DNA from 2 places in the Arthrobacter ramosus genome. Region 1 is predicted to be linked to the other one. Evidence: riboswitches for the same ligand, from Rfam matches in the RefSeq annotation. Region 1 holds a riboswitch; the other holds the start of a gene.
What was found. A riboswitch is a leader RNA that binds a small molecule or an ion and turns the genes downstream of it on or off. The one in region 1 is predicted to bind glycine.

Region 1 (4,409 bases):
GTCGCGAGCGCCAGCAGTTTTGTCCGCGGAACGGCCCCGGCAACACCGGCCCACACTGGCAGGTCGACCCCTTCGCGGCGCAGGAGTGCTGCGTAATCGAGGACCTTCGGGGCGGAGAAGCACATTTGCGTGACAACGTGCGTGGCCAAATGTTGTTTGGCCAACAGGGCATCCAGCAAGTCCAGTCCGCTCACGGAAGGGTGCCCCTCGGGGTAACCGGCGATGCCCGCGGTGATGCTACCGCCGGAGTACTCGGCGATGTCCGCCAAGAGGGGAAGGCTCGATCGATAGGGGCCGGCAGCTTGCGCACCGTCTCCACCGATGGCGAAGACCTCCGCGATCCCGGCGGCCCCGCAGTCCCGGAGGATGCCGGAAAGCTGCGCCCGGTGCTCCAGCCCGCGCGCCGAGAGGTGCGGAATCACGTTGTAGCCCAGAAGGCTGAGCTTGATGGAAGCCTCCATGGTCCGTGCGATGCCGTGATGGGGCAGGCAGGTAACGGTGAGCGCAGTGGAAAGCGGCACAGCGGCCTGGACTTTCTCAACGATTCCGTCCGAGGGAATGATTTCAATCCGGGTGGGGAACATGCTGGCTCCTTGCGGATCAGGCCGTCGTGTGGTGTGCGAGGAGGGTGCGGGCTTCCTGGCGGGTGGTGCCGGAGTCCTGGATGCCTTCGGCGATGTGGGCCAGGTGGGCGGGGATTTCGCGGCCTTTCTTGCGCATCGCGGTGGCCCAGAGGCGTCCGGCGCGGTAGGAGGAGCGGACCAGGGGGCCGGACATGACGCCGAGGAAGCCGGTTTCCTCGGCTTCGGTGGCGAGTTCGACGAATTCCTGGGGTTTGACCCAGCGGTCCACGGGCAGGTGCCGTTCGGAGGGGCGCAGGTACTGGGTGATGGTGATCAGGTCACAGCCGGCGGCGCGCAGGTCGGTAAGGGCTTCGGAGATCTCTTCCCGGGTTTCGCCCATGCCCAGGATCAGGTTGGATTTGGTGACCATGCCGGCGGCCCGGCCCTGGGTGATGACGTCCAGGGAGCGGTCGTAGCGGAACGCGGGGCGGATGCGCTTGAAGATCCGGGGCACGGTTTCGACGTTGTGCGCGAAGACCTCCGGGTTCGAGTCGCAGATCGCCTGGATGTGTTCGGGTTTGCCGGAGAAGTCGGGGATGAGCAGTTCGACGCCGGTGCCGGGGTTCAGTTCGTGGATCTTGCGGACGGTTTCGGCGTAGAGCCAGACGCCTTCGTCTGCCAGGTCGTCGCGGGCGACGCCGGTGACGGTGGCGTAGCGCAGGGCCATGGCCTGGACGGAGCGGGCGACCTTGGTGGGTTCGAACATGTCCACGGGGGAGGGTTTGCCGGTGTCGATCTGGCAGAAGTCGCAGCGGCGGGTGCATTCGGAGCCGCCGATCAGGAAGGTCGCTTCCTTGTCTTCCGAGCACTCGAAGATGTTCGGGCAGCCGGCTTCCTCGCAGACGGTGTGCAGGCCTTCTTTTTTCACGAGGTTCTTCAGGCCCACGAATTCCGGGCCCATCTGGACCTTGGCCTTGATCCACTCGGGCTTGCGTTCGACCGGGACGGCTTTGTTGCGTTGTTCAACGCGCAGCAGCTTACGGCCTTCAGGTGCCAGGGTCATGAGGAACTCCATAATTCAGGTGGCGCGGACGCACCACGATGATTCGGTTCCTCCCCGCTCTGTATTGGACCTGAGAGTTTCCGCGTCTCCGCCTCTCGGCTGGACGCTTGCACCGTCGGTGAGTCCGGTTGCCCGGGCTGCTTTCCAGAGTTGCCTTGCCGCGGCGGTACATGGGCCTGAGAGATTCCTGGGGAGGATTTGCTCCTACGGCGCCTGCTGAAACGTACCGGCAGGGCTCTCCCGCCGCAGATCATAAGCACGTGCCGCCTTTCGGTGACACGTCTCACATGGTATCCGGTGCCTGTGCGGCACGCAAAGAGTGGCTGTCGCAATTGTCGCGGGTTCTGGTTGGCGCAAGGTCTAGCGGGCGCCTTGTGAGGACCATACGGAAGCTCCGAGTTCCCGCGAAATTGTCCACGCGGCGTCGCGGAGTTCGCGGACGGTGGCCTCGCTTGCCGGCCACTCGCTCGCGGAGAGCACTACCGACAAAACGGCGATGACGGTCCCGCTTTCATCGTAGACGGGGGCCGCGATGGAAGCTTCGCCAATCACCGCTTCCTCGTATTCCAACCCGAGCGCGTTCTTGCGCACTTCCTCAAGCTGGGATCGGAGGACTGCGGGGTTGGTAATGGTTTCGCCGGTAAATTCGGCCAGCGGCTTGCTGAGCACGTCGTTTTCGAACTCGGGGTTGTAGGCGAGTAGTACTTTTCCGAGAGCAGAGGCGTGGGCGGGCAGGTTGAGTCCTGTTTCCGGCATTTGCTCTGTGCCGTCTGGGCGGCGGTCGTGATGAATGATCAAAACTTCGCCGAGAAGGTTCACACCCAGTCGCGTCGCGTAACCGGTCCGTCGGGACAACTCGTGCATCCACCGCATCGCGCGGGCCCGGACGTCAAGGGTGTCGAGGTAGACGCTCGAAAGTTTCAGCAGCGCGGGCCCGAGCATGTAGCGGTTTCCGGAGCTTTCCTGGGCGACCAGCCCGTGTGCCTGCAGCGATTTCACGAGTCCGTGGACCGTGGAAGGCGGAAGCTCCAATGCGGCGGCCAGTTCGGAGATTCCAAGGCGCCTGGCGCCCTGAAGGAGCCCGAGGATTTTGGCCGCTCGGTCAATCGACTGGATCACAGCTCCACTCTCCCATCATCAATTGGCTTCTCCGTTCGACATGTCAATTTAACCCCTTGACAACCAGGGATCCTAAACGGCATTATTCGATAATACCGAATCAGAGTTGACAATGTCGAATCCGACTCTTCGGCTAATTTCATCCACCGTTCAAAGGAGAACTTTCGTCATGGACGAAAACCGCATGTGGCAGCGCGTCGCTGCCGAGTTCCTGGGGACCGCGTTCCTCGTGTTCGTAGGAGTAGGATCCGTCCCGGCCCTCGCCATCGCCCGCGGCAATGCGCCGTTTACCGGTTCGGAGCTGGGCTTCATCTCCCTGTCGTTTGGTGCAGTCGTCATTGGCACCGTCTACGTCTTCGGTTACATCTCGGGAAACCACATCAACCCCGCAGTGACCGTGGCGCTGGCCGCCACAGGGAAGTTCCCGTGGCGTGACGTGCCGGGATACCTCGCAGCCCAGGTACTGGGTGCTGTTGCAGGTTCCCTCGCGATCATTGCGGTCCTCGGCCAGAAGGCCAGTGAGCTGGGCCTCGGGGTGGCCGCCTATGGTGACATCCCCGTCTGGCAGGCTTTCACCGCTGAATTCATCGGCACGTTCATTCTGGTCTTCACGGTCTTCGGCGTGATCCACCGCAAGGCCGCACCGGGTTTCGCCGGGATTGTCATCGGCTTCATCGTGTTCGCCGCAATCATCCCCGTCGCGCCCGCCACGGGGGCATCGATCAACCCCGCCAGGACCACCGGGCCGATGCTCGTACAGTTCCTGATGGGCGGAACCGTTCACTGGGAGCAATGGCCTGTTTATGTTGTCGCCGAACTTGCCGCGGGCGTCGCCGCGGGATTGTTGTTCGGGCTCATCTCGCGCACCCAGGCTGACCGCACCTCGCTCACCGAGGCGCTGACCGAGCAGGAGTCCCGGGCGTGAACAAGCTGATCAACTCCCCGCAGACTCTGCTGGCAGACGCCCTGCGCGGTGTCGCCGCCGCGCACGGCCAACTTTCCGTTGATTTCGAGAACCGCATCGTTTTCAGCACCGCACCACGGGAGGGACGCGTCGCACTGGTCTCCGGAGGTGGCTCGGGCCATGAACCGCTGCACAGCGGGTTCGTCGGCGCAGGGATGCTGGATGCCGCGTGCGCCGGTGAGATCTTTACATCACCGACGCCCGACCAGATTCTGGCCGCCGCCACCCGGGTGGACACCGGGGCGGGGGTGCTCTTCGTGGTGAAAAACTACACCGGCGACCTGCTCAACTTTGAAATGGCCGCCGAACTCGCCCGGGAGCAGGGAATCGAGGTGGCCACCGTTGTCGTCGCAGACGACGTCGCGGTGGAGGACTCCACCTGGACAGCGGGCCGGCGCGGTGTCGGCACCACGCTGATTCTGGAAAAAGTTGCCGGCGCAGCAGCTGCCCGCGGCTGGTCCCTTGAGAAGGTACACGGGCTCGCCGAACGGACCGCCCATGCCGGGCGTTCCATGGGGGCAGCACTCACCAGCTGCACTGTTCCTGCCGTCGGCAGGCCCAGCTTCGACCTCCCCGAGGGCGAAATGGAACTCGGCGTCGGCATCCACGGCGAGCCAGGACGCAAGCGTGTGCCGGTGATGTCGGCCGCGGAACTCTCGCACGCGTTGGTCGAGTCGATCACCACCGACTATGACCTCGG
Region 2 (4,409 bases), 3.8 Mb from region 1:
AGGAAACCGGCAACACACCCGCGGAACCGTAACGCGAGGCGGAAATGGCCACGCCGCGCCCGTCTTCATGGGCTGCGTTGTTGGCATCGCCGGGCATGAAGGGTGCAAGGTGCGCCTTGGCCGCGACCGGGCCAACGCCCGGTCCGCCGCCGCCGTGCGGGATGCAGAAGGTCTTGTGCAGGTTCAGGTGGGACACGTCGCCGCCGAACTTGCCCGGCTGGGCCAGGCCCACCAAGGCGTTCAGGTTGGCACCGTCAACGTACACCTGGCCGCCGGCTGCATGCACGGAGTCGCAGATTTCGCGGACGTCGGCGTCGTACACGCCGTGCGTGGAGGGGTAGGTGATCATGATGGCCGAAAGGACGTCCTTGTTGGCGTCGATCTTGGCCTGCAGGTCCGCGTGGTCGATGGTGCCGTCGGCCGCGGTGGCCACGACGACCACCTTCATGCCGGCCAGTACTGCCGAGGCGGCGTTGGTGCCGTGGGCTGAAGCCGGGATGAGGCAGACGTTGCGCTGGGCCTCGCCGCGGGAGTGGTGGTAGCCGCGGATGGCCAGCAGGCCCGCGAGCTCGCCCTGGGAACCGGCGTTGGGCTGGATGGAGACCTGGTCATAGCCCGTGATCTCCGTGAGGTCAGCTTCCAAATCTTCGATCAGTTCGCGCCAGCCCTCGGTCTGGGAATCCGGGGCAAAGGGGTGGATCGAGGCGAATTCCGGCCAGGAAATGGCTTCCATCTCCGCGGTGGCGTTCAGCTTCATGGTGCACGAACCCAGCGGGATCATGGTGCGGTCCAGCGCCAGGTCGCGGTCCGAAAGCTTGCGGATGTAGCGCAGCAGCTGGGTCTCGGAACGGTGGGTGTTGAACACCGGGTGCTGAAGGTAGTCGGAAGAACGCTCGACGGCGGCCTCCAGGGCGAAGCCCTCTCCCCCGCCTGCGAGCGAAGCGCCGAACGCCGCAGCGACGTCGGCGAGGACGGTCGCCGTCGTCGTCTCGTCAACGGAGACGCCGACCGTGTCGGCGTCGATGCCGCGCAGGTTGATGCCCTTGGCCTCGGCGGCTGCAACGATCGCGGCAGCCTTGCCCGGGACCCGGACGGTGACGGTGTCGAAGAAGCTGCCGTGCAGGACCTCAAGGCCCGCGGCCTTCAAGGACGCCGCCAGGGTCCGGGCGTGGTTGTGGGCGGTCTCGGCGATCGCCTTCAGGCCATCGGGGCCGTGGTAGACCGCGTACATCGAGGAAACGATGGCCAACAGGGCCTGCGCGGTGCAGATGTTGGACGTCGCCTTCTCGCGGCGGATGTGCTGCTCGCGGGTCTGCAGCGCCAGGCGGTAAGCGGGAGTGCCGGCGTCGTCCTTGGAAACGCCCACCAAGCGGCCCGGCATCGAGCGCTCGAGGCCCTTCTGGACAGCCATGTACGCGGCGTGCGGGCCGCCGAAGAACAACGGCACCCCGAAGCGCTGGGTGGAGCCGACGGCGATGTCGGCGCCCTGCTCGCCCGGAGGCGTGATCAGGGTGAGGGCGAGCAGGTCCGCGGCGACGGTGACGAGGGCACCGCGTTCCTTGGCGGCGGCGATCACGGCGGCATGGTCGAACACCCGACCCGAAACGCCCGGCTGCTGCAGCACGATGCCGTTGATGTCGCCGTCGGGCAGGCCCCGGGACAGGTCCGCGATCTCCACCTCGAAGCCCAGCGCCTCGGCGCGGCCCTTCACGATGGCGATGGTCTGCGGCAGGCAGTCGGCGTCGAGGACGGTCTTGCCGTCATGGGCCGTCTTGTTCTTATTGGCACGGCGCATCATCAGGAAGGCCTCCGCCACGGCGGTGGCTTCGTCCAGCAGGGAGGCGTTGGCGATGGGCAGGCCCACGAGATCCTGGACCATGGTCTGGAAATTCAGCAGGGCTTCGAGGCGGCCCTGGGAAATTTCCGGCTGGTACGGGGTGTAGGCCGTGTACCAGGCCGGGGATTCGAGGATGTTGCGGCGGATCACTGGCGGAGTGACGGTGTCGTAGTAGCCCTGGCCGATCATCTGCACGGCCGTCTTGTTCTTGGCCGCCAGCTTGCGAAGTTCAGCCAGAACTTCCACCTCGCTGAGGGCGTTCTGGAGCGTCAGTGCGACGTCCTGGCGGATGTCATTGGGAACCGCGGTGTCTACGAGCGAATCGACACTGTCGTAACCAACAGACTTGAGCATGATGTCAATGTCGGCCTGGCGGCGGGCGCCGATATGCCGGTCAACGAACGTAGTGGAGGTTGAACTAACCGTCACGAAGGAACTCCATCAATAAGGCGGCGAAGGGTACGCCACAGCTAATCGGGTTCCTCCCCGCTCTGTATTGGACCTGAGAGTTTCCGCGGAACCGTGCTTGTGGCACTGTTTCGCTTGCACCGTCGGTGAGCACGCGTCAGCGTGCTGCTTTCCAGAGTTGCCTTGCCGCGGCGGTGCGTGGGCCTGAGAGATTCCTGGGGAGGATTTGCTCCTACGGCGCCTGCATCACTTGCCTGCAGGACTCTCCCGCCGCAGATCAAAGGCTTATTCAGTTATGTGAATCGATCGTGGTTGCCGGTGACGGCTGCCACAACTCTCAATTGTCCTATGGACTGCCCGCGACCGCAAATGTGGTCACCGACCCCGCCCGGCTTTCCCAACTAGCTCGCACTAGATGTCGTTTTGGAGCCTCTAAACGACAACAACTGCGAGTTAGTTGGGCCCCACTCAGTCACGGAGGCGTTCGACGGCGGCCAGCAGCGCACCGACGTCGGCGCTCCTCGCGCTGGCCTTGACTTCCGTATCACCGGCGCCGCCCTCAAGCATTGCGTTGAAGTAAAGTCCATCGCCCATATACCGGACCGCTTTGGCCATTTCGGGCCCCACTTCCTCGGCCAGCACATCGAGCCATTGCTGCTGGATCCCGGCGAAGCGCCTGCGGGTTTCTTCATGCGCCACTTCCGCGAGCCGCGTAGCTGCCACGAACACCCGGTCCAAGGGAGTATCCGCCCAGAGGGAAGACTTGATGAAGAACGCGGCCGCGCCTTCGGGTGCTGCCTTCATTGCCTCGATATCCAGCGCGGCAAGCCCGTCCATGCGTTCAAGCAAGGAACCGATCATGGCTTCCTTGTTGGGGAAATGGTAGAGCAAGCCGCCCTTGGAGACGCCTGCACGCTTTGCGACGGCGTCCAGGGTGGCAGCCCGCTCCCCCACCTCGATCAGCAGGGCTTCAAAGGCATCCAGGACAGCGTCCCGGGCAATAGGTTTTCGCGGCATGGTGTCCATCATCCCTTAGTTCGATGCGGTAATTTTATAAGTCAGATTGAAACTATACCGTCCAGACGGTACAGTTATCTTCATGTTCACGCCGTCCACAACCCAGCACCCCCGCACCCCTTCGATCCAATCCGCCCCGTGGCGCGATTGGGCTGCCCTGGCACTCCTGATGTTCCCCGTGCTGCTGGTGGCTGTGGACAATACGGCACTCACATTTGCCCTGCCGCAAATCGCCCGTTCGTTGGAGGTCGGGGGCGTGCAGCTGCTGTGGGTCGTCGATGCGTACCCGCTGGTTCTCGCAGCCCTGTTGGTGTCCATGGGAAACCTGGGAGACCGGATCGGCCGCCGGCGCTTGCTGCTGATCGGCAGCACGGGCTTTGCCGCCGTTTCCGCGGCCACCGCCTTCGCGCCGTCGGCTGAATGGCTCATCGCTGGACGCGCCAGCATGGGCATCTTCGGCGCCATGCTCATGCCGTCCACGCTGTCCTTGATCCGCAACATCTTCCCGGACCCTAACCGCCGCCGGCTCGCCGTCGCCGTGTGGGCCGCGGGATTCTCCGGCGGCGCCGCGCTCGGGCCGATCTTCGGTGGCTGGCTCGTGGAGCACTTCTGGTGGGGAGCCGTGTTCCTGGTTGCAGTGCCGCTGTTGCTGCCCCTGCTCGCCTTCGGCCCGTCCCTCATTCCGGAGTCCAAGGATCGCAACCCGGGCAAACCGGACGTTCCCAGCGTCGTGCTGTCCATCTTGACGATGGCCCCCGTGGTTTATGGCATCAAGGAGGCCGCCGTGCACGGTTTTGGCCCTGGACCCGCGGCCTTCATGGCGTCCGGCCTGGCCATGGGAATCGTCTTCGTCCGCAGGCAGCGCTCTTTGGCATCGCCCATGTTGGACGTACGGCTTTTCCGGAACAAGGTGTTCAGCACGGCCATCACGGCCAACGTCTTGTCCCTGTTCTCCATGACGGGCTTCATCTACTTCTTCGCGCAGCACTTGCAGCTCGTGGAAGGCCAATCCCCCATGCAGGCGGGGATCGCGATGGTTCCGGCACTGCTGGCCACCATCGTGGCGGGCCTGGTGGTGGTTCCGTTGGTCAAGCGGATCCGCCCGGGCCTGGTGGTGGCATCGGGCTTGGCGCTGAGCGCAGTGGGA

Region 2: it holds a riboswitch for glycine, as region 1 does, so the genes downstream of both, gcvP (aminomethyl-transferring glycine dehydrogenase) here and lipA (lipoyl synthase) in region 1, are expected to answer to the same signal.

What each region holds. Positions count from the first base shown of each region.
Region 1 is NZ_BAAAWN010000001.1:148,807-153,215, forward strand. It holds gene ABD742_RS00745 (methylenetetrahydrofolate reductase) at 1-584, opposite strand, end outside; gene lipA (lipoyl synthase) at 601-1,626, opposite strand; glycine riboswitch at 1,676-1,779, opposite strand; glycine riboswitch at 1,781-1,879, opposite strand; gene ABD742_RS00755 (IclR family transcriptional regulator) at 1,987-2,745, opposite strand; gene ABD742_RS00760 (MIP/aquaporin family protein) at 2,915-3,670, shown strand; gene dhaK (dihydroxyacetone kinase subunit DhaK) at 3,667-4,409, shown strand, end outside.
Region 2 is NZ_BAAAWN010000001.1:3,996,907-4,001,315, forward strand. It holds gene gcvP (aminomethyl-transferring glycine dehydrogenase) at 1-2,266, opposite strand, end outside; glycine riboswitch at 2,319-2,426, opposite strand; glycine riboswitch at 2,428-2,525, opposite strand; gene ABD742_RS18400 (TetR/AcrR family transcriptional regulator) at 2,714-3,262, opposite strand; gene ABD742_RS18405 (MFS transporter) at 3,345-4,409, shown strand, end outside.